3 regions of the Sedimenticola sp. genome follow, and region 2 is predicted to be linked to each of the others. Evidence: riboswitches for the same ligand, from Rfam matches in the RefSeq annotation. Region 2 holds a riboswitch; each other region holds the start of a gene.

Region 1 (8,099 bases), on a different contig from region 2:
TTCTTGCCTCCGTGACCCCATCGCTGACCAGCAGTATTCGGTCGCCTGGAGTGATTTTCTCTCTAACAAATAGTTCCTGATATTCAACATCAGGTTTAATACCGAGCGGAAATGATTGTGAATTGAAACGTTGTTTGATTGAGCACGAGGTACCATCAATCAGTAGAACATCCGGCATGCCGCAGTTGATTACCTTAACGAAATCCAGATTGTGATTAATAGCGATAAACTGGACCGCAAAAAACATTCCGGTTGGTAGCAGCGTGTGTAGTTTTTGATTTATTCCGGCGATGATCTGGTGAGGTGAAAAACCCTTCGCGGTCATTGCGCGAAACACTTCTGCTGCAGGAAGAGCGCCGAGCGCGGCAGCCAGGCCATGTCCGGTAAAGTCCCCCAGCAATATGTGCAGATCATTGGACGGCGCATAGGCGCTTAATAACACATCACCATTAAACTGCTCGGCCGGTTTGATTATTGTTTGCAAACAGTCGAGTTTGACGTTGCCAGCTATCACGGCCCCATCAAAAACTGTTTCTGCCATCTCCTGGTCCATGCGCATTTGACCATAAAGTCGCATCGCATCAGAGTGGATTTGTCTTACGCGCTCCACCGACCGTAACTTGGCTTTCAGAAGAGTCGGAGAAACGGGTTTGGTCAGGTAGTCGTGTCCACCTAATTCAATACATCTTGAATAGGCATTTTCGTCTGCCTGTGTGGACAAGAAAAATACGGGTATGAATTGAGGTAGACTGTTGTCAAGCAATCGGCAGGCGGTGGAATGATTATCCGATTCGGACATTTTTACGTCGATGAAGACGATATCCGGTTTGGCGAGAGAAAATTGCTGTGCAGCTTCCTGGTGACTGTTCGCTTCGACTACCTGGTAACCTTCACCTTCCAAGATCGCTCGAAGTGAATCCTGGTTCTGTCGTTTGTCATCGATAAGTAATGCTGTTCGTCTCTCTTGTTTGTCGCGGTGATGCTGAATAGGTAATTTCAACTCAATAGACGTAGGCATAGGGGTTGCCTGGTTTGGGGAGAGGATATCCATGATTTTTGCTATCCATGGCTACGATAGAAGCAAAACTTACTCTCAAGTATTCCCCCAAGATAAAGCCCGGACAATGACCATTGCCAAGCAGCACAAGGACCTGCTTGCCACCGCAGCGAGCTATTGCCGCATCTAATGCGTCAGAACCTTGAGGCCGCGCGTAGGTGTCACTTTATCCGAAGTTATTCCTGCATGGAGAAAGTCAATCGTTATGCCGGATCTTCTGCGGTCTTGTTTGCGTTTTTCAATAATCTCATTGGGGGGCTGACTATCCTGAATTCGTCGTCTGTCCCTTTTTGAAGAACGGCGGAAGAACTTTCGTACCTCCACTTTTTTCGTCTTGAACAGTTCTCCGTTGAGCCGGTTTATGAGACTTAGCGCGGCTGAGGGCGGTTCAACTTGGACGATTCCGTGGTATTCAACCTGTTTGGTTTTTGGATCGTCGATCCGACAGATATCGCAATGGCCTAGCGTACCGATAGGAGAGAACTGCAATAGATACCATTTGGGTTTGAGTGCGGCAGAAATAAACTGCATCAGGTCAAGCCGAGTTGTTGAGTTCGGTAGCCTTCGAACGAATATTTCCATATTGTCATTCCTGCGCAGACGGTCATGTCAAATAAACCAGCCCTGAAAGGCTTGGTCTGATCATGCTTATACCCTTGATAACACTATTAATATAGCAGTTCTTGTGGGGTTGTACCCAAAAAATGACGGAATACGGAAAATTGCAGTTATCTTAGTCTGCTGCGGAAGGAGGCGTGCCGGCGACCAAATGAAGACAAGGGCCGCCGGCACTTTGAGGCTCAGATCAGGGAAAAGAGGTTATTGAACCCTGATCCGCGAGCCAGGATTAGCTAAGCAAAGGCGCAATAACCAGGCTCACAATAGCCATAACGTTGATCAGAATATTCATTGACGGACCTGAGGTGTCCTTGAACGGATCTCCTACGGTATCGCCGACGACCGCTGCTTTATGTACATCAGAGCCTTTGCCGCCGAAATTACCTTTTTCAATATGTTTCTTGGCATTGTCCCAGGCCCCCCCGGCATTGGCCATCATTAGCGCCAAGAGAACACAAGCCAGCAACGCCCCACCGAGCATACCGCCTAGTGACTCAGCCCCCAATACAAATCCGATAACCATCGGTGCGGCAACAGCGATCACGCCGGGTAGGATCATCTTTTTGAGGGCGGCGGTTGTGGCAATATCCACGCAACGGGCACTATCGGGATCGGCCGTACCTTCCATCAGACCGGGGATTTCACGGAATTGACGACGAATCTCCTTGATCATGTCAAAAGCGGCATCACCTACTGCAGTCATGGTGATTGCTGCGATCAGGAAGGGGAGAATGCCACCTATGAACAGGCCTATTAGCACATGGGGATTATTCAGGCTGAGCGCAAAATCGGGGATGTTTGCCGAGACCGTTTCCACATATGCGGTAATAATAGCCAACGCGGCCAGTGCTGCGGCACCGATGGCAAATCCTTTGCCGATTGCAGCTGTGGTATTGCCCAGTTCGTCAAGGGAGTCGGTGATGGCACGTGTCTCCTCACCCAGTCCCCCCATCTCGGCAATACCTCCGGCATTATCCGCAACCGGTCCGTAGGCATCGATTGCCATGGTAATGCCAACTGTTGCCAGCATGCCAACGGCGGCGATGCCTACGCCATACAGGCCTACCAGCGAGCTGGAAGCGAAGATGATGGCACAAATAGTCAGAATCGGAATGACGACTGACTGCATGCCGATTGCCAGACCCGCAATCATAACCGTTGCTGGTCCGGTTTCACCCGATTTGGCTATCTGTATGATAGGTTTGCCAGCGGTATAATACTCCGTCACCAGTCCGATAATGATTCCACCGACAGCGCCCGAGAGCACGGCTCCCCATACAGCAGCTGTGACGCCGATTATCTTGATCAAAATCAGAGAAGTGATAATGAACAGAATTGTTGCACCTATGGTGCCGGTTCGTAGCGCCACTTCCGGACTTTTGGCTGAGTACCTGCGCACCAGCAAAATACCCATAATGGAGCAGATTAATCCCAAGGAAGCCAAGGCGAGGGGCAGGAACATCAAATCAGCCTGCTTGCCTATGGGGTCGAGAACATCCGCTGTCATGGTCGAGGCGATGGCGATCGTCGCGATCATGGCTCCGCAGTAAGACTCGAAGATATCCGACCCCATGCCTGCGACGTCCCCTACGTTGTCCCCGACGTTATCGGCGATAACTCCCGGGTTACGAGGGTCATCCTCCGGAATCCCGGCTTCGATCTTGCCGACCAAGTCAGCGCCCACATCGGCCGATTTGGTGAAGATGCCACCACCGACACGCGAGAAGAGGGCAACGGTAGAGGCGCCCATGCCGAAACCGTGTATGGCGTGAGCCGTCTCAGGATCGCCACCAAAGAAGAGATACAGGGTGCCGAGGCCGATCAGACCCAATGAGGCGACCGACAGTCCCATAATAGACCCACCGAAGAAGGCGATGGACAGGGCTTCAGAAGCACCTTTTTCATGTGCCGCCGTAGTGGTTCTCACATTGGCCTGAGTGGCGGAAAACATACCAATATAGCCGGCAAGCGCAGAAGCACTGGCACCCACGACAAATGCAAAGGCGGTTTTTACGCCCAACATAAACAGCAGAAGGATGACCAGGACGGCTGAGAATGTCCCCAGCATCTTGTATTCACGTCTCATGAAGACCATGGCGCCTTCATGTATCGCTTCGGCAATTTTGGTGACTTTTTCATTACCGGTCTCGTAAAGCATGACCAGCTTATAAATTTTAAAGGCCGCAAACAGGCCCAGTATCCCCAATAGTGGCGGTAGTAAGTGACTTAAACTCATCTCTCCCCTCGTTTTTTTTATTCAACATAAAAAAACAACCGTCCGGGTTAATGACAATGAGTGGCATTAATCCCTAGTTTGACGGTCCTGACAGTAAGGCAAATGGAACAACAGAATCGCACTGCATTTGGTGTTGCAAGATAAATTACTCAAATAGCCGGATTAATAAAAGCAATCAAGAGTATATCCGAATCCGGGTCCATTAACAGTCCCTATAGGGGGTAAAAACCTGCTCTATATCAAGGGTTGATAATGAGTGAGATGGGATGGAGTTGACTGACGGAGAGGGAGAGGCCCCTCCCCGAGATTAAGATTAATAGGGTGTCGATTCCAGCACAGATAACAGTGTGCACCCTTCTTCAGGGTGGCTGTTCTCCCAATGGTCAAAGTAGACCAGGTCTTTAAGGGGCAGTCGATCGCGCCAGCCGGCACTCTTCAATTCAGGTTCGGCGAAAAAATGCGCTACGTAGCCGATGCAGAGGTAGGCGACCGGGGTAACCTGCGCCGGAAGATTGAGCAATTTTTTCAGTTTCATCCGATCAAAGATGCTGACCCAACCCACGCCCACGCCCTCACTGCGTGCGGCAAGCCAGAGATTTTGTACGGCACAGACACTGCTATAGATGTCCATCGCCATATCGTGGGTCCGCCCGATGACGACGGGCCCCGCACGTTCCCGGTCGCAAGTAATAACCAAATTAATCGGGGACTCCAGAATGCCTTCCAGTTTGAGGGTACTGTAGAGCTGTCGCTTCTCTGGCGTCTCGAACATCGTCTCGGCTTCCCGGTTCGCAGACAGGAACAACTGGTGAACTTGCTGTTTAATTTCCGGGGAGCGTATCAGGAGGAAATTCCACGGCTGCATGAAACCGACGGACGGCGCATGATGGGCTGCCTGTAACAGGCGCGCCAGCACGTCATCCGGGATGGGATCAGGCTTGAATTGTCCCCGGACATCCCGGCGAGAGTAGATCGCTTTATACAGTGCGTTACGTTCGCTATCATCGAACGCGAGTTCTGGTTGATGTGTAACAGATTGATTTTCCATAATATTCCCCTTGCTTGGAAAATCGAGGATACGTGACCAGGTATCCATCGCTGAGTTTCTTCAGGCCGGTCTTCTGACTCTGGATCATCTTTCATGGGCACCTTCCCGGACCTGAGTCCAGTGGCTGACAACGGCCTCTATGGACGTCATCCACTCATGAAATCCCCATCACAGCGTTGGGCACGTAGCGGAATTACACCGCTTTCCCGATTCTCCCTGCCGCGAAGGCGGGGCACCTGAAGAGATGTTGAACGGCTAAGTTTACAGGTTTTAGCGAGAAAGTTTACCTCTGATTATTTGGCCTCCATAATGAGCGCCTTTTGATTCGATAGGTGTTCACGACGTGAAACAGTTGATTCTCGGGGGAGCCCGGTCCGGTAAAAGTTCTCTGGCGGAACGGCTGGCAAAAGAGTCGGGTGAGGAAGTGATCTATATCGCCACCGCGGCTTTGGCGGAGAGCGACATAGAGATGGATCAGCGTATCCGAGTACACCGTGACAGAAGACCCGAAACCTGGCTGACCATTGAAGAACCGGTGAATCTTTCAGGGGCGCTCAGTCAGCACTGCGGGGCGGGACGGTTTCTGATTGTAGATTGCCTGACACTCTGGCTCTCCAATATCTTACTGATGGAAGAGGGACGACATTTCCGGGCACAGACGGCGGCATTGATCCGCCTCCTGCCTGAACTGCCGGGCAATCTAATTCTGGTCGGCAATGAAGTCGGTATGGGTATTGTACCCATGGGTGAAATATCCCGACGTTTTCAGGATGAGTCCGGCTGGCTACATCAACAGCTGGCCCAGCTATGTGACCGGGTAATATTAACCGTGGCGGGTTTGCCACTGACATTAAAAGGGGAACAGATTTGAACACAGACTGGCTTACTCACTCGGTGCTATTACCGGATCAAACCGTCGCATCACAGGCGACGCAGAGGCAGGGTCAATTGACCAAGCCGGCCGGCTCCTTGGGCATGCTGGAAACCTTGGCGATTCAATTGGCTGCTTTGCAGGGCAGTGAAGCACCGCGGGTGGATAAGGTTCAAATTACGGTCTTTGCCGCTGATCACGGCGTAGCCGCATCCGGTGTCTCCGCCTTTCCTCAAGAGGTGACGGTACAGATGGTGGCCAATTTCTCGGCGGGTGGGGCGGCGATCAGCGTACTGTCAAACTCCCTGGGCGCGGTACTTGAAGTGGTGGATGTGGGCACGGTGGTTGAACCGGCTGATCTACCCGGTGTGATCAGTCATCGCGCGGGTGCCGGTACGGCGAATCTGCAATATGAAGACGCCATGTCCCCGGAGCAACTAGCCATCGCCCTCAATGCCGGGCGGGCGGCCGCCCTCAGGGCCAAAGAGCAAGGGGCTGAACTGTTTATCGGCGGTGACATGGGTATCGGAAACACCACACCTGCGGCGGCTCTGGGCTGTGTACTGCTTCCGTGTGACCCCGAAAAGTTGGCCGGACCGGGAACGGGACTCGATCGTCAAGGCGTTGCGCACAAGGCTGCGTTGCTGAGAGAGGCTATATCCCGTTATGACGATTTGACCCACCAGCCGTTGGAAGCGTTGCGCTGCTTAGGCGGCTTTGAAATTGCGGCGCTTGCCGGAGCCTATATTAGCTGTGCGCAACTGGGCATCCCCGTCCTGATTGATGGCTATATCACTACGGCGGCGGCATTGGTGGCGGTGCGCTGTCAGCCCGATGTGCGGCAGTGGTTACTATTCTCTCATCAATCTGCCGAGCCGGGCCATCAGGCTATGTTGCAGTCGCTGGATGCCAAGCCCTTACTGAATCTTGGGATGCGCCTGGGAGAAGGCAGTGGCGCTGCAACTGCTTTACCTTTGCTGCGAGTGGCCTGTGATCTGCATAACGGCATGGCAACCTTCGCCGATTCAGGTGTGGCAGAGGGGTGAATGTGTCGAATACGGACGCCGTGACCACGATTGATCTAATACGTCACGGAGAGCCTGAGGGCGGAGTTTTGTTTCGCGGTTGGCGTGATGACCGCTTGAGTGATCGGGGTTGGCAGCAGATGCGTCAGGCGACCACCGACCACGCTACTTGGGATTGTATTCGCTCTTCTCCGCTATTACGTTGTGCGGAGTTCGCCGAGGAGTTAAGTGAAAAACTGGATATCCCCATGGAACGTGATGAGCGACTTCGGGAGATCGGCTTTGGCGATTGGGAAGGCTGCTCACCTGAGGTGCTGTTTAAGGTGTCTCCCCAATCGCTCACGAAGTTCTGGAACAACCCTATCGATTGTCCTCCGCCGGGAGGGGAGCCGATGATGCAATTTCAATCCCGTGTGGTGTCCGCCTGGCAAGATATCCAGGCCACCTCAGCCGGTCGGCATCTGTTGATCGTGGCCCATGGCGGCGTGAATCGCATCTTGATCGGTCAGGTGTTGGGAATCCCCCTTCGTCACCTGTTTAGGTTGGAGCTGCCCTATGCGGGAATCAGTCGGATTCGTATTGAGCAGGGTTGCCCAAGATTGGTATTCCACTGTGGCTCGCTCCGTTAAACTTCATTAAAACAAGTAAACAATGATTAGATCTTTTTACTTTGCGTTACAGTTCCTGACCCGCCTGCCGGTTCCAACCGATGATCAGATGTTGAGTGAGCGGGAACAGGGGCAAAGTCTACTCTATTATCCATTTGTGGGCCTGCTGCTAGGGTTGCTGCTGGTAACGGTAGACAGTTTTTTAGGTGGAACGGAACCTCCTCTACGGGCCGTATTGCTGCTGGTAATCTGGGTGATGTTGACGGGCGCCTTGCATATCGATGGTTTAGCCGATATGGCGGATGCCTGGATAGGTGGGCTTGGGAGCCGGGAGCGAACACTGGAGATTATGAAGGATCCCCGCTGCGGTCCTGTCGCGGTGGCGGCCGTGGTCTTGCTGTTGCTGGTAAAGTTTGCCGCGCTCGACTCCTTGCTTAGCCACGAACATTGGGAAAGTGTCTTACTGGCGCCGATGTTGGGTCGGCTCGGATTGGTCGCTGTCTTCCGCTTTCTTCCCTATGTCCGGCCTTCGGGGTTGGGTTCCACTCTTGCAGCGAATGTCCCCGTTACCGAGACTGGCTGGGTGTTTTTGGCCTCCTTCCTGTTCTGCCTGCTGATAGCAGGATGGGGGGCGTT
Region 2 (8,099 bases):
TTCGGACGGTATTTTGCCGCTGGCTGACGATGCGCCGGTGGGCACGGATTTCCGCGATTACCTCTCCCTCAACGATCAGGCGATCGATGTGGACCTGACGCCGGATAGGGGGGATTGCCTGGGTCTGGCCGGCATCGCCAGGGAAGTGGGTGTGATCAACCGTACACCGGTTACCCCTCCTGCCATGGAACCGGTTGCCGCGACACATGAGGACTGTTTCCCGGTCTCTCTGGAGGCCCCGCAGGGGTGCCCTCGCTACCTGTGTCGGGTTGTGCGCAACATCAATCCCGCCGCTGAGACGCCGCTGTGGATGCAGGAGCGGCTGCGGCGTAGCGACCTGCGGTCCATTAGCCCGGTCGTCGATGTGACCAACTATGTGATGCTTGAGTTGGGCCAACCGATGCACGGCTTCGACCTGGCCGAGCTGGAGGGCGGCATCCGGGTGCGCATGGCGGATGAAGGCGAAAAGCTGGTTTTGCTGGATGGCCAGGAGATCAGCCTGCGTAGTGATACGTTGGTGATTGCCGATCAGGCCAAACCGGTAGCGATGGCCGGTATCATGGGGGGCGAACATTCCGGGGTCAGTGAGACCACGCGGGATATCCTGCTGGAGAGTGCCTTTTTTGCCCCTACCATGATCACCGGCAAAGCCCGCAGCTACGGACTGCATACCGACTCCTCACACCGTTTTGAACGTGGAGTCGATCCCCAACTGCAGCGGCGTGCCATTGAGCGTGCCACCCAGCTCCTGTTGTCGATCACCGGCGGTGAGCCGGGACCCGTGGCGGAGTCGTCGGAAGAGGGCTATATCGAACTGCGCCCCGAAATCCTATTGCGCCGCAAGCGGGTGGCGCGGGTGCTGGGCTTGGAAGTGGACGATGCGACCATTGCCGATATCCTGACCCGTCTGGAGATGCAGGTTGAGGCGGTCGAGGAGGGGTGGAAAGTGACAGCCCCCAGTTGCCGCTTCGATATCAGTATCGAGGAGGATCTGATCGAAGAGGTAGGGCGGATCTACGGTTACACGCGTATTCCCACCCGGCGCAGCGCGGCCGCTACGGTCATGCGGGCGGAGCCGGAAGTTACCTTTAGTCTGCAGCGCGCCAAACAGCTGTTAGTGGATCGGGATTATCAGGAGGCGATTACCTACAGCTTTATCAGTAAAGAGATGCACGACCTGGTCGACTCGGGCCATGACACGGTGGTGTTGGCCAATCCGATCTCATCGGATATGTCCATCATGCGTACTACGCTCTGGGCTGGTCTGCTGCAGACGGCCATGTATAACCAGTCGCGCCAACAATCCCGCGTCAGAATCTTCGAGTCAGGCCTTAGGTTTATTAAGCAAGATAATGAAATTAAACAAGAATTAATGATTGCTGGGCTCATTTCTGGTGCGGCGGCGCCAGAGGCATGGGGAGCACCGGCGCGCGCAGCAGACTTCTTCGACCTGAAGGCGGACCTGGAGGCCCTGTTCGCCCTGACCGGTTGTCCGGAAGCCTTTGAGTTCAGCGTGTCTGAGCACAGTGCCTTGCATCCGGGACAGAGTGCACAGGTGCTTCGCCAGGGTGAATCTGTCGGCTGGATTGGCAAGCTGCACCCGGAGTTGGAGCGTAAACTCGACCTGACCGGTGCGGTATACCTGTTCGAAATCGGCGTAAACAGCCTCTTGGAGGGGCGTTTGCCGGCCTTCCAGACCCTTTCCAAATATCCGTCCATTCGTCGTGATATCGCGATTGTGGTGGATCAGGGCGTCGAATTTGATGCGATTCGTCAGACAATTAGTGAAACCGTGCCGGAAATTCTGAGAGAAATCCTGCTTTTTGATGTCTATACTGGTGAAAAGGTAGACTCAGGACGAAAAAGTCTCGCTTTGGGCTTGATTTTACAGGAAAGTTCCCACACTCTTACCGATGAAAAAGTGGAAAGCGTGATGGCGCAAGTGATCACTGCGCTCACGGATCGCTACAACGCACAACTGAGAGATTGAACATATGGCTTTGACCAAGGCGGATATTGCCGAAAAACTTTTTGATGAACTTGGCCTGAACAAACGGGAAGCCAAGGAGATGGTTGAAATGTTTTTTGAGAAAGTGCGCATTTCACTGCAAGAAGGGGCCCAGGTTAAGTTGTCCGGATTCGGTAACTTCGATCTGCGTGAAAAGAAGGAGCGCCCTGGACGAAATCCAAAGACCGGTGAAGAGATCCCGATTTCGGCACGCAGAGTGGTCACATTCCGCCCGGGTCAAAAATTGAAGGCGAGGGTCGAAGCTTATGCTGGAAGCAAGCAGTAATACTGCCGATCTGCCGGCGATACCCGGTAAACGTTATTTCACCATTGGTGAAGTAAGCGAGCTGTGCGGCGTCAAGCCTCATGTGCTGCGTTACTGGGAGCAAGAGTTTACGCAGCTGAAGCCGATCAAGCGGCGCGGCAATCGTCGCTATTATCAACGTCACGACGTACTGATGATTCGCCAGATACGCAGCCTGCTTTATGACCAGGGGTTCACTATTGGCGGTGCGCGGCAGCAGCTTTCCGGAGAGGGCGCCAAGGATGATCAGGACCAAAGTCATCAGATAGCCCGGCAGCTGCGGGCAGAGTTGGAAGAGGTGCTGCAGATACTCAAGCGCTGACTCCCGGGTGGCTCAGGGCAGCATTGACAACGGGGTGCATACCGCCTAGTATGCGCGCTCAGTTTTCGGGCGGTGGCGCAGTCTGGTAGCGTGCTTGTCTGGGGGACAAGTGGTCGCAGGTTCAAATCCTGTCCGCCCGACCAATCAAAAAGGGATGCCGATTAGGCATCCCTTTTTTATGTTGTAACAGGCGCTCCGTCGTGGAAATTTTGTCGACGCTTCAACAGAGTTCCCGGTGACGATAACAGTTGACCGTGTGGTCGTTGACCATGCCAACAGCCTGCATATAGGCATAGCAGATGGTACTACCGACAAATTTGAAGCCACGCCGCTTCAGCTCTTTGGACATGGCATCGGATTCAGGGGTGGTGACGGGTACCGCGTTCAGGGATGGCCAATGATTAATAATTGGCCGGTCGTTGACAAAACGCCAGATGAAGGATGAAAAATCACCAAATTCATCTTTAATATCAAGGAATAACCGGGCATTATTAATGCTGGCCATAACTTTCAGTCGATTGCGAATGATGCCGGGGTCAGCCAGGAGTTGCTCGATCTTGCGCGGGCTGTAGCGGACGATCTTTTCCGCATCAAACTGATCGTAGACCTGAAGATAGCGTTGCCGTTTCCGCAGAACGGTGATCCAGGAAAGTCCGGCCTGTGCACCTTCCAGGATCAGGAATTCAAACAGCGTGCGATCATCCCGGCAGGGGACACCCCACTCCTGATCGTGATACTGCTGATAGAGTGGGTCCGTTCCGGCCCATTCGCAACGGTGGAGAGGGTGGGACATGTCGCTTTCCTATGGAATGTGGGTGATCCACCGGTTAAGACCCGGCGGATATGACGGCTGATGATATACTGCCCGGCCTGAACTAACTTGTGAACCGTTTTCATACCCCTTATCCATCTCCGATAATGAGTCAGTCGATCCCACTGCTGCAGGAACTTCCCTACCTGTCCGATACCTCGAGGCTGTTTGCCCCGATTGCCGGTGAGCCTTGGTCGATACTGCTGGATAGTGGAGACCGAATCGGCAATCAGGCCCGCTATGACCTGATAGTAGAGAATCCAATGTTGTCTCTGGTGACCCGCAATGGGCAGACGGAGGTGATTGCAGCGGATGGCGCTCGTACTACGACAAATGAGGATCCGTTGCGACTGTTGCAGTCGTTACTTAAACGGTATCCGGCGGAACAGGCCGGTCCATTGCCCTTTTATGGTGGCGCGTTGGGTTACTTCTCCTATGACTTGGGACGCTTGCTTGAACGATTACCGGTAAAGGCGCGGGATAGGGAGTCATTGCCGGAGATGGCCATCGGAATCTATGACTGGGCGGTGGTGGTGGATCACCTGGAGCAGCGCAGTTGGTTGGCCGGTAGCGGGTTTGACCCGCGTACAAGGCTACAGTGGACGCAATTGGAGGAGCGTTTCAGCCGTCCCGGTACCCACACGAAAACGGCTCCCTTCAAGGTGACAGGGACCCTCTCATCCAATATGACCCGGCAGCAGTATGCGGACGCCTTTCGGCAGGTACAGCGCTATATATTGGAAGGGGACTGCTATCAGGTGAATTTGGCGCAAGGTTTTTCCGTCACGACCGAGGGCGATCCCTGGCAGGCGTACCAGCAGTTGCGGAGGCTCAATCCGGCACCGTTTTCGGCCTATCTCAACACGCCGGCGGTGCAGGTGCTCTGCTCATCACCGGAGCGGTTCCTCAAGGTCAGGAACGGTTTGGTGGAGACCCGGCCGATCAAGGGGACAGTGCCGCGCGGTGCGGACCCCGGGGAGGATCTGTTGCTGCGGAAGCGGCTACAGGAGAGTAGCAAGGATCGGGCGGAAAACCTGATGATTGTGGATCTGTTGCGAAATGATCTGAGTAAATCCAGTGCCCTGGGCAGTGTCGAGGTTAGCCAACTTTTCGGTTTGGAGAGCTATGCTACGGTGCATCATCTGGTCTCCGTTATTAACAGTCGGCTGGCATCGAATCGGGATACGCTGGATCTGCTGCGGGGCTGTTTCCCTGGTGGCTCCATCACCGGAACGCCGAAATTGCGGGCGATGGAGATCATTGAACAGTTGGAGCCGGAGCGGCGCGGTGTCTATTGCGGCTCGATCGGCTATATCGGATTCGACGGCCAAATGGACACCAATATCGCTATACGCACGCTGGTGCATATTGATGGTAGGATGCGCTTTTGGGCAGGTGGTGGTCTGGTAGCAGACTCGGAAATGGAAGCCGAGTATCAGGAAACCTTTCACAAGGCAAAGGCGATGCTCCAGCTATTGCAACCTGACCATTCACTCCCTGGACGCGCCCAAGATGCGGCTTTCCAGGACTTGATAAACGGTTGAATTGAAGAAACTCATGTCAGCGCGCATGGTCAGTGTGTTTCTGTCACTACTGGCCCACGGAACAGTTTTTTTCTATTTGGGTAGCGTTACGTTGCAAGAGCGGTCGGAAGCGGCCGCTCCGGGCAAGGGCGTGAAGGTTGCCGTTGTGCGTGGCAAAAACAGCTTACCGAATGTGCCGGAGCCGCCCTCGACTGAAGTGAGCGTATCACCACAAAAGCCGACTGTTCGGGTGGCGGGGCCGTTGACGCCGAAAGCGATCGAACCCGTACCGCCGCCCAGACAGCCGAGGCTGCCCCGGACGTCACCTGCCACTCAAGCACCCAGCGCATCCGGTCGTGTAGAAAAGCAACCGCCGGCGGCCGCTTCCTCCGTGCAGCAGAAGCAGCCCCTGCCGCCGACAACGCAAGACATAGCGGAATCGGCGAAACAGGCCGATTCGCCCCTTGAGGCAGTGTCGGAGCTGTCGCAGACCGGTTCCTCCGGTCCTGCGCTGGCCACAGACTCACACCGCTCTGATATCGCGTCAAAGCAGCGGGAAGGGGAGCTGAATCAGATTGAACAGTCTTACATGGATGATTTGGTGGCTGCCATAGAAAGGCACAAACGCTACCCGTTGCGGGCGCGCAAAAAGGGTTATGAGGGTGAGGTCAGGGTGCTGTTCACTGTGCTTAAGGACGGTACCATCGCCAACGTAGAGATCGTCAGCAGTTCCCACTGGTCGATTCTGGACCGGGCCGCTTCCCGGGCGGTTTTGGATCTGGGGCGTTTTAAGCGGATTCCCCCCCAACTGGGCCGCGATCAGTGGGAGTTTCAATTACCTATCCGTTTTGCCATGAATTGACGGCTGGATGGAAAACAGCGCCCAAAACAGCGAATACCTGCATGGCCGAATATTCTATGGGGAGTAAATTCCCTTGTGGATTTTTCAACTTGGCTTAAAATAGCCGCCTCTGAAAGGTGCCCGTTAAGGGTTAATAGGGAACAAGGTGAGCCTGATCCAGGCAACTCCTCGACTGTCCTCGCAACTGTAAGCAAGTAATCCGGTTTCACGAAGCCACTGATCCAACGATTGGGAAGGCGACATCGGGTGTCGATCTGCAAGTCAGGAAACCTGCCTTTCATGCGTCGCATTTCTACCGAACGGGGTATTCAGTAGAGCGGTCTTCCGTTAGCTGACGCATTCAGGCAGGTCGGAAATACCTGTACTTGTATGCAGTCCCGCTGTTGAGATTCGTGAGATCTTCTCGGCATTCGCAAGTCTCTCTTTTCCGCCCTGCATTTGTTCCAAATGCACTCCCTCTGTGGAGTAACGGAGAGACCCAACAATGATCCGCAATAAACCGTATCCATCGATAATTCTATCCAGCCTCGCCCTGGCGCTGCCGCTGGGGGCGACCCATGCCGCCACATCACTTGACAGGGTGAACGTAACCGCCAATCGGATGGCTCAGAGCATCGATGAGACGTTGGCCGCTGTCACCGTGATAACCCATGAAGATATTCTGCACAGCCAAGCCAAAGATCTCACCCAACTGCTCGATGGCTCACAGGGACTCACCATCAGCAGCAATGGCGGACTGGGCAAGGCAACCGGTATCCGCCTACGTGGTACCGACTCGAAACAGGTGTTGATATTGATTGACGGTGTACGTGTCGGTTCCGCCACCCTGGGCCTGACAGCGATTCAAGATATACCGTTGGCACAGGTCGAGCGTATCGAGATCGTCCGGGGGCCGCGCTCCCAACTCTATGGCGCTGATGCTATGGGAGGGGTGATCCAGATATTTACTAAAAAGGGGGCAAGCGGTGGGCAGATCAATGCCGAGGCGGAATATGGCTCACACAATACCCGAAGGGTGGCACTGGGGGTCAACGGTAGTCAGGGTAACCTGGATTACGGTATCGATTTGGCCGATCTTGAAACGGATGGTTTTACGGCGTTGAAAAACAATAATCCGGATAAGGACGGTTATCAGAATCGTTCCATCTCCGGTCACCTCGGCTACCGTTTTGAGAACGGTCTTAAGCTCAGCTTTAGCGCATTACAGGCAAAGGGCGAGAATGAATACGACAGCGCCTGGGGCGCCAGCAATTTATACGATACCGACTTCCTGCAACGGGCGGTGAATGGCAAGCTGGAGTACTCACCCACCGAAGCCTGGGATATGTCATTCATACTCGGCGAAAGTCGGGATGAGACAACCAACTTCGTCAACAGCGGTTTCAGCTCCTTCTTCAATACCAAACGGAGCCAGATCGCCTGGCAAAACGATGTGGCGCTCAGCGAAGAGAGTATCCTCACCGTTGGCGTTGATTTTTTGCGGGATCAGGTCGAAGGCACCAGTGCCTACAGTGTCAATCAGCGCGACAATAAGGCGCTGTTTGTCCAGTATCAGACGGCATTCGGCGAGAACGATCTGGTGATTGGATTACGCCACGATGACAATGAAGCATTTGGCAGTGCCAACACAGGCAATATCGCCTGGGGAAGGGCCTTAACCGAGACGATACGGTTGGTGGCTTCCTATGGTACCGGCTTTCGTGCGCCGACCTTTAATGACCTCTACTATGTGGATCCATGGGGTTCGAGCGGCAATCCGAATTTGACGCCGGAAGAGTCGGAGAGCGTCGAGTTGTCGCTCAGGGGTAAACCTGCGTGGGGTGAGTGGAACGTCAATCTCTTCCGCACCGATATCGACGGCTTGATTGAGTGGGTTGAGATCAGCCCGTTCGTGTATCAGCCGCAAAATGTCAGTCAGGCGAGGATTGACGGTTTGGAGGCCGGTGTCAGCACCGAGCTGGCAGGTTGGCAGGTTAGCGGCAGTCTGACCCTGCTCGATCCGCGTAATCGTGCCACGGATAAGCTGCTGACCGACCGCAATGAGCGGGCCGTTCGGGTGGATATCGACCGGGCCTTCGGCAACACCGAATTGGGCGCCACCTGGAAGGCACGCAGCCACAGTTACAGCAATACCACCAATACCCTCAGGACGGACGGCTTTGGGGTAGTGGATCTCAGGGTGGCTCACCACTTGACCCGGGATTGGACGCTGCGCGGACAGGTCCGTAACCTGTTTGACCGGGACTATGAGACGATTCGCACCTATAAC
Region 3 (8,099 bases), on a different contig from region 2:
GTTGTACCCGTTGCCATCCTGTTCTCCTCCACCTGATCATTGCGCTAGCTGTTGTGCCCATGGTTCAAGATCGAATCAGAAGTCGCGCGGGAGATAACCCAGGCTTTTCCAGACCTTGTAATTTTTCGAGAAGGCTTCCTGGGACTCGTAGACCTCCTTGAAGTGGGCATCCTTATCCGACTCTTCAGTCATCACCTGTTGGGTGAGGGTCTGCAGTTCACGCAGCAGGTTTTCCGGCAAGCGGTTGGCATGCACCCCCTTCTCCTTGAACCCGGCGATAATCGGCCCCTGGATCGCCTCACCCTCCGACAGATTGCGCATCACCCCGGCGGTACAGGCCATGTCGATCAGCGCACGGTTGGCGTTAGAGAGTTTGTCCCAGACGCCTTTGTTCACCACTAGATGGAAGGCGGTGTAGGTCTGGTGCCAGCCGGGGAAGTAGTTGTATTTGACGACCCGGTCGAAACCGAGCTTCTGGTCGATCGCCGGCATGGAGAATTCGGAGGCATCGATGGCGCCCTTTTCCAATGCCTGGAAGATTTCGCCACCCGGTAACATGGTGACCGAAGCGCCGAGTTTCTGCATGACCCGTCCGCCAAGCCCGGCAAAACGAATCTTCAGTCCCTTCAGATCATCCAGCGATTTGATCTCATTGCGGAACCAACCCGCCGTCTCCGGGCCGATAATGCCGCACAGCACCGGATGGACGTTGTGCTCCCCATAAACGGCTTCTCCCAGTGCCTTGCCACCACCCTCATACCACCAGGCGGTGTATTCCCACGGTTCCATACCGAAGGGGCGGGCGGCGAACAGCGGTGCCGAGGGGATCTTGCCCTGGTCATAACCAACCCAGGTGTAACCGGCCTGGACCTTGTTATCCTTCACCGCATCGGTAATGGAAAAGGGCGGGACCAACTTACCGGGTTCAAAGACCTTGAACTGCACGCTACCATCGGAAGCCGCCTTCAAGGCTTCGGCCACATAGTTGATATTGTCACCCAGGGCAGGAAGGTTGGTGCCGAAAGCAACCGGCACTTTCCAGCGAACGTTTTCCGCCGCCTGAGCGGCCTGCGCCAGCACCAGCGTGCCACCAAGCATCGCCGCACCGAGTACCCTCGTAACCTTTGCCTGCCGGTTGGATTTCATCTCATTTACACTACTCATCGCGTACCTCCACACTGGTGATATTTGAAAAATCAAAACGATTTCCCGACGGACCCGCTGGGCCAAGAAGGGAACGGAAAGCGAACAGCAGCAGGAGAAACCGGCAGAAAACGCCCGGCCGATCGATTGATACATGAATGAACAGAACGGTACCCCATCCACTCCTCCTCTCTTCCTGCGTCCGTACCACCGAAGCGGTCGGTCGCTTATCGCTTGGAGCAGTAGAGTGCAACCGCTGTGCCAGACAGAGCTTGAGAGATAATAACTTTATATTTCAGTTAGTTAGAGAGTTCTAGCAGTCTGACTGGGAGCGACCAATATTGTCCGGGATTCAGACACTATTCCCAAGAAACGCTATAACATACTGTTTTGGAAGGAATTTAATGAAGTGCGTGAAAATACGACATCAACTGTCGTCTATTCGGACAGACGGTGATCGCGGATCTTGTCATAGAGTTGCGAGCGGGAGATGCCCAGCATACGTGCCGCCGGGGCTTTTTTACCGCCGGTCAGCTCCAGCGCGCGACTGATCGCCTGCCGTTCGATACTGGCGATACGGGCCGGCAGCGAGAGCCCGGGCTCAAGCGGCAGAACCGTGCTCACCGCCACACCCTGCCCGGCCGGTACAAAGGGTCGTAAACCGCTGGCGGAGAGGCTTTCACTGGTGCTCATGAGACAAGCCCGCTCCAGGGTGTTCTTCAACTCCCGTACATTGCCCGGCCAGCTGTGGGACTCCAGCACCGCCAGACCGTCACGGTCGATCACCTTCAGCGCTTCGCCACTGCGTGAAGCAAGGGTCTCCAGGAAATACTCACTCAGCGGCTTGATATCCTCGAGCCGCTCGCGCAGCGGCGGCACTTCGAGCAGCAACACATTGAGCCGGTAATAGAGATCGCTGCGGAAACCGCCCTGTTTCACCTTCTCTTCCAACCCCTGGGAGGTGGCGGCAATGATGCGCACATCCACCTTCTCCACCCGGTTGGAGCCGACGGGTTCGAACTCCTGCTCCTCCAGCACCCGCAGTAGCTTGGCTTGCAACTGCAACGGCATGTCGCCGATCTCATCCAGGAACAGCGTACCGCCATTGGCGAGCGCAAACTTGCCGAGCGCCGCCCGTTTATCCGCCCCGGTGTAGGCGCCCGGGCTGACACCGAAGAATTCCGCCTCCAGCAAGCTCTCGGGAATGGCCGCCACGTTGACGGCCACGAACGGTTCATGCCGCCGCACCGAGGCGGAGTGAATCGACTGGGCCAACAGCTCCTTGCCGGTACCGGTCTCCCCCAGGATCAACACCGGACTGGTATGCCGGGCGATGGCCCGCGCCTTCTCTTTCAGGTCATTGATGTGGGCGCTACGACCGATAATATTGGCGATGCTGTAGCGGGTACGCCGCTCGGCCGCCAGCTTCGCTTCCGCATTGGAAAGCCGCTGCTGCAGTATCTCAAACTTGGAGATCAACGGCTTCAGGTAATCCAGATTGTCGTACAGCACAAAACCGACAGCGCCGATCACTTCGCCGCTATCGCTATGCAGCGGCAGGCGGCTGACCACGAAGTGACGATCATTGAAGTGCATGATATCCAGCAAGATCGGCCGCCCCGTCTCCACCACATGGGCAAGCATACTTTCGGGAATCACTTGCTCAATATTTTGTCCCAGCACATCGTCTTCGTTATCGAACCCCAGCAGGGTGAGATATTTCGAGTTAATCCAAACGATGCGTGCCTTCTCGTCCACCGAAATAGCACCCTCGCACATCTCCTCCAAGACATCGAAAAGCGAATCGACCAGTGTGGACTGAATGTCACGGTATGCACTCATAGGGCGGTTTTCCAAAAATTGCGGTGCCAGGTTTGCGTGGCCGCATTTGCTCTTGATTCCCGGCACAACGGGCGTTTTACCGGAAAGGAAACAACACTTCCCAGTCTCCGCCGGGATCATCTCTGCAGCCAATCTGTGGCACTGTTAACCTGCTTTCAGGGACTATTTATCCCACCGGCAGCGACGCTGACTGTACAGCCAAATGTAGTTCATCGTCCGATTAATTGCACCCACTACTACCCCCTCTCCTTCAGGGAGAGGGTTGGGGTGAGGGGATAGGATGAGGTCACTCGCTGTTTATTCATACCCCCTCATCCTGTCATTCAAGGCCCACTCACCCTTCGGGTGCCAGAGGCCTGCGCCGTATTGCAGATGCCGCTGTCTAGCGGGCTCATCGGCCTTTCCTGAGAAGGGCAAGAGGATAAAAAAAGATGCGACAAAAGCGCGCGGAAGAATAGCTCGAAACGGGTCACTTTGACCCATGCCGTACTGACTCAGGGCAGAAACAGCCGTGCCGCCGCAACGGGATTGGAGGGGAAATACCAGTGTAGATAGGAGGCCAGCAATCGCCCCTGGCGATAGATCGCCTCCCCCCTGCCCTGATGCCGGGCGGCTTCGGCGTATCCGGATGCTTCGGGCGGCTCCGTCATGCGGGAGTGGTGGAAGGTATGCCCCCGCAACTCGCCTTCCGGCAACGCTGCCCGCTGCAAACCCAGGTTGGCCAATCGCGACTGCATCACCGATCGACCCGGCAACAGGCCGACCAGATCGGCGCAGTGGCCCTGCAGATCGGTCAACGACTCCAACAGGTAGAGCATGCCGCCACACTCGGCCAGCAGCGGCCTGCCGGCGGCATGGTGCGCGCTTATCGCCTGCTTCATGGCGTGGTTGGCTGCCAACCGGTCGAGGTGCAGCTCTGGATAACCACCCGGCAGGTAGAGCGCATCGGCCGCAGGCAGCGTATGATCGGCCAGCGGCGAAAACGGAAGTAACCTGGCGCCCAGCGCTTGCAGCAGTTCAAGATTGGCCCGGTACAAAAAGGTGAATGCAGCATCGTCTGCCAACGCGATACGCACACCGGCCAGCAACGGCGGCAAGGCTTCGGTTTGCGTGGCGGTAAACCGGACCGGTTGCGGCAGGTCATGAGTAACCTGCTTCAGCGCTTGCGCGGAGCGCGCAATGCGCGCGTCCAGATCACCGATCTCATCCGCCTGCAGCAGGCCCAGATGGCGCTCCGGCAGCGCGATCTCCGCCTCCCGCGCCAGCCAACCGTAAGCGGTCACTCCGCCCGGCAGACTCTCTCTGAGCATCCGGTAATGGCCTTCGCCCGCCACCCGGTTGGCCAATACCCCGGCAAAAGCCAACCCCGGTCGGTAATGCTGCAAACCGTGCACGATCGCACCAAAGGTCTGCGCCATGGCGCTGCCGTCGATCACTGCCAACACCGGGATACCGAACAGTGCGGCCAGATCGGCGCTGCAGGGGTTGCCGTCGAACAGCCCCATCACCCCTTCGATCAGGATCAGATCGGCTGACCCCGCCGCCTCGTACAGTAGTTGTCGGCAATGGGCTTCGCCCCCCATCCAGAGATCGAGCTGATACACCGGATGACCCGAGGCCCGCTGCAGGATCATCGGGTCGAGAAAATCGGGGCCGGTTTTGAACACCCGCACACGCAGTCCCCGGTCGCGGTACAACCGCGCCAGCGCCGCCGTAACCGTGGTCTTGCCCTGCCCGGATGCGGGCGCCGTAATGAACAGTGCGGGACAGCGCCGCACGCTCACCAATCGACTCCCGGCTGCGCCCGGATGCCGGCCCGGAAAGCGTGTTTGATATCGGTCAGTCCGGTGACCGTATCGGCCGCTTCACACAACGCGTCGGGCGCCCCCCGGCCGGTGATCACCACATGCTGCATCGGTGGGCGCGCCACCAGATCATCCAGGACGGTTGACAGCTCCAACCAACCATACTTGAGCGGATAGGTGAGTTCATCCAGCACCACCAGCCCGATGGCCGGATCCCGTAACAGCGTCCGTACTGTCTCCCAGCCGCGTTGTGCGGTGGCGATATCCTGTTCGAGATTCTGCGTCTCCCAGGTAAACCCCTCACCCAGTACATGCCAGGTCACGCCGGGCTGACGGCTGAAGAAGCCCTCTTCCCCGGTATCACTACGCCCTTTGACAAACTGCGCCACACCGACCTGCATACCGTGTCCCAAGGCGCGCGCCAGCATGCCGAAGGCGGAACTGGATTTGCCTTTGCCGTTACCGGTGAGGACCAGCAACAGCCCCTTGTCCTGATCCGCTTGGGCGATGGCGCTATCCACCACCGTCTTTTTGCGTTGCATGCGTTGGCGGTGACGCGACGATTTATCCGACTCACTCATATGTTTATCCTGCGTCCAGATGATGGGATGACGGCGCTCCGCGCACCAAACCGAACAGCAGGTGCACGACAGCGGCGACGCCCAGATAGAAGGCCAGCGATTGCAGGTAAGCCGGGAAATAACGCAGCAGTCGCACGCCGAATTCCGTCAGGGTCGGTTCCGCAAAGCGTCCGGAAAAGAAGTAGAACCCGCCGCTGGAAAACAGCTCACAAACCGTCGCCCCAACCAGTGCCGCGCCGATCAGCGGCAACAGGGTACACCAGGCAAAGCGGTGGCGGCCGGCATACCAGCGCCCGGCTGTCCAGAGCGCGCCATAGGCAGGTAGCAGAAGCAGATAGGCCGGCGTCACACAGAAGGCGTTGACGCCCCCCCAGGTGATCGCGGCGTAATCCAGCAACCCGGCAAGTGCGAACAGCCCGGGCAGTACCCAGACAGGACGCAGGTAGACACCGGCAAGAAAGAAACAGGCCCAGGTGGCACCGGGCAGGTTTTGTAAGGTAGCGAAATGGTGACCGCGAGTGGCGATGATAAGCAGCACCAGGACCATACCGATAAGCAGTTGGTTGTTGTTGGAAAGGGTCAATCTGTTCATATTTTTTCCTCGGACGCACCGACCCGTGCGCCAAACAGTGGCAGAACGACACGACAGAGGAGAAGATAAACGAACAGAGCGGAAAACCCGCTGCAGTCGCCGCATCGCCCTCCGCAATGTCAACTTTCCTGCTCAGGCCGGTCTCCGGGCTGGCGAGTGGTAGGACTACCGGACGGACCGCCTTCCCACGTCGAGACGCAGTGGCCGTGTGATCCGTCGTAACTCGCTTACCGTTGCGGGGGCAGCGCCGGACTTGTTCATAATCTGACTGGGTCAGGAACGCACCGGCTTCCCGTTTCATCCCGTGGGCGGATACCCGCGGGACACCTGAAGCAGATCAAAGGAAGCTATAGCAAAGCCGTTGGGGTGTCAACAAACCGCCCTCAAGGCACGGTTTATTGCAACTATCCGGTTACCGCATGAGGGACAATCGATATAGGTAAGATAGCTCGCTCCATGCTACCGATTGCCGATTCATCCAGAACGACAAAATAGAACGGGGTCCTGCATCCTGCGCGACCCCGCCCCTCTGCCAATGAATCGGTGAACCGTGTCAGCGTGACAACGCCTCGGCGGCCGGCAAATAATCGTAACCCAGATCGTGGGCCACCGCTTCGTAGGTCACCCGACCCTTGTGCACATTCAATCCGGCCAGCAAGCAGGGATCATCCGCCAGCGCCTTGGGGAAACCCTTATCAGCCAGCGCCAGGGCAAACGGTAGCGTGGCGTTGTTCAGGGCAAAGGTGGAGGTCCGGGCAACGGCGCCTGGCATGTTGGCGACACAGTAATGGACAATGTTATCCACGATATAGGTGGGATCGGCATGGGTGGTGGCGTGGGACGTTTCAAAACAGCCGCCCTGGTCGATCGCCACATCCACCAACACCGAGCCCGGCTTCATCCGGCCGAGCATTTCACGGGTAACCAGTTTAGGAGCGGCAGCCCCAGGCACCAGTACCGCCCCCACCACCAGATCGGCATCCAGCACATACTGCTCCAGCGCCTCCTTGGTGGAGTAGATGGTGTTGAGTCGGCCGCCAAACTGCAGATCCAGCTCCGCCAGGCGTTCGATGGAGCGATCGAGTACCGTGACATGCGCTTCCAGACCCATCGCCATACGGATGGCGTTGGTACCGACCACACCGCCGCCGATCACCACCACATTGGCCGGCGCCACACCCGGCACGCCACCCAGCAACAGACCCGCCCCGCCGTGGGATTTTTCCAGACACATGGCACCCGCCTGGATCGACATGCGCCCGGCCACTTCCGACATCGGCACCAGCAGCGGCAAGCCGCCGCGCTTATCCGTGACGGTTTCATAAGCAATAGCGGTGACACCGGAGGCGACCAACAGCTCGGTCTGGGTAGGATCGGGAGCCAGATGCAGATAGGTAAACAGCAGCTGTCCCTCACGCAACATGCGGCATTCGTTCGGTTGCGGCTCTTTGACCTTCACCACCATCTCGGCCCGTTCGAAAATGGTCTCAGCCGCAGCAACGATCTCGGCCCCCACCGCCTGGTAGGCGGAATCGTCAAAACCGATACCGACACCCGCCTGGGTCTCCACCATGACTTGATGTCCATGATGAATCAGTTCACTGACGCTGGCAGGGGTGAGGCCGACCCGGTATTCGTTATTTTTGATCTCTTTGGGTACACCGATGAGCATAGGTTCTCTCCAGACTAGAGGTTGGACGGTTGGTAGTAATCGTTGTCGTCAACAAACAGTATTAAGAATTTAGACTATTTCTCTCGGCATTTTTTCGTTTTGTTTACTATTTTACGCTAAAATTTGCTGGCATATTCACTGATGGCAATAAATATTATGAGCATAGCCAAAAAATCACAGGCAAGATTGCTGGACCGCATAGACCGACGCATCTTGCGCACCTTGCAGGTCGACGGCCGTATTTCCTATGTCGAATTGGGCAAGGCGGTGGGGCTCTCCACCTCACCCTGCCTGGAGCGGGTCAAGCGGCTGGAGCAAGAGGGATACATCAAGGGCTACTGCGCCATACTGAATCCCCAGTTGTTGGCGGCCAGCCTGTTGATCTATGTCGAGGTCAGCCTGGAATACAACTCCTCCGACATCTTCGACCAGTTCCGCAGCGCCGTACTCAAACTCACCCAGGT

Evidence for each region. Region 2 has a riboswitch for cobalamin ahead of ACQY5R_RS06620 (TonB-dependent receptor domain-containing protein). Riboswitches for the same ligand answer to the same signal wherever they lie in the genome.
Region 1: linked by a shared signal. The riboswitch ahead of bluB (5,6-dimethylbenzimidazole synthase) and the one ahead of ACQY5R_RS06620 (TonB-dependent receptor domain-containing protein) in region 2 are both predicted to bind cobalamin.
Region 3: linked by a shared signal. The riboswitch ahead of ACQY5R_RS07935 (hypothetical protein) and the one ahead of ACQY5R_RS06620 (TonB-dependent receptor domain-containing protein) in region 2 are both predicted to bind cobalamin.

The regions. Positions count from the first base shown of each region.
Region 1 is NZ_JBNKFS010000004.1:97,146-105,244, reverse strand. Features, by position in the region: gene ACQY5R_RS03850 (ATP-binding SpoIIE family protein phosphatase) at 1-1,051, opposite strand, end outside; gene ACQY5R_RS03845 (RNA recognition motif domain-containing protein) at 1,184-1,639, opposite strand; gene ACQY5R_RS03840 (sodium-translocating pyrophosphatase) at 1,905-3,911, opposite strand; gene bluB (5,6-dimethylbenzimidazole synthase) at 4,225-4,959, opposite strand; cobalamin riboswitch at 5,006-5,214, opposite strand; gene cobU (bifunctional adenosylcobinamide kinase/adenosylcobinamide-phosphate guanylyltransferase) at 5,303-5,830, shown strand; gene cobT (nicotinate-nucleotide--dimethylbenzimidazole phosphoribosyltransferase) at 5,827-6,876, shown strand; gene ACQY5R_RS03820 (histidine phosphatase family protein) at 6,879-7,484, shown strand; gene ACQY5R_RS03815 (adenosylcobinamide-GDP ribazoletransferase) at 7,507-8,099, shown strand, end outside.
Region 2 is NZ_JBNKFS010000007.1:48,649-56,747, forward strand. Features, by position in the region: gene pheT (phenylalanine--tRNA ligase subunit beta) at 1-1,990, shown strand, start outside; gene ihfA (integration host factor subunit alpha) at 1,995-2,294, shown strand; gene ACQY5R_RS06595 (MerR family transcriptional regulator) at 2,275-2,634, shown strand; tRNA gene ACQY5R_RS06600 (tRNA-Pro) at 2,701-2,777, shown strand; gene ACQY5R_RS06605 (DNA-3-methyladenine glycosylase I) at 2,855-3,427, opposite strand; gene pabB (aminodeoxychorismate synthase component I) at 3,553-4,989, shown strand; gene ACQY5R_RS06615 (energy transducer TonB) at 5,003-5,830, shown strand; cobalamin riboswitch at 5,928-6,122, shown strand; gene ACQY5R_RS06620 (TonB-dependent receptor domain-containing protein) at 6,315-8,099, shown strand, end outside.
Region 3 is NZ_JBNKFS010000009.1:11,379-19,477, reverse strand. Features, by position in the region: gene ACQY5R_RS07960 (TRAP transporter small permease subunit) at 1-17, opposite strand, end outside; gene ACQY5R_RS07955 (TRAP transporter substrate-binding protein) at 76-1,164, opposite strand; gene ACQY5R_RS07950 (sigma-54 interaction domain-containing protein) at 1,582-2,985, opposite strand; gene ACQY5R_RS07945 (cobyrinate a,c-diamide synthase) at 3,480-4,763, opposite strand; gene cobO (cob(I)yrinic acid a,c-diamide adenosyltransferase) at 4,766-5,371, opposite strand; gene ACQY5R_RS07935 (hypothetical protein) at 5,376-5,963, opposite strand; cobalamin riboswitch at 6,082-6,309, opposite strand; gene ald (alanine dehydrogenase) at 6,517-7,635, opposite strand; gene lrp (leucine-responsive transcriptional regulator Lrp) at 7,792-8,099, shown strand, end outside.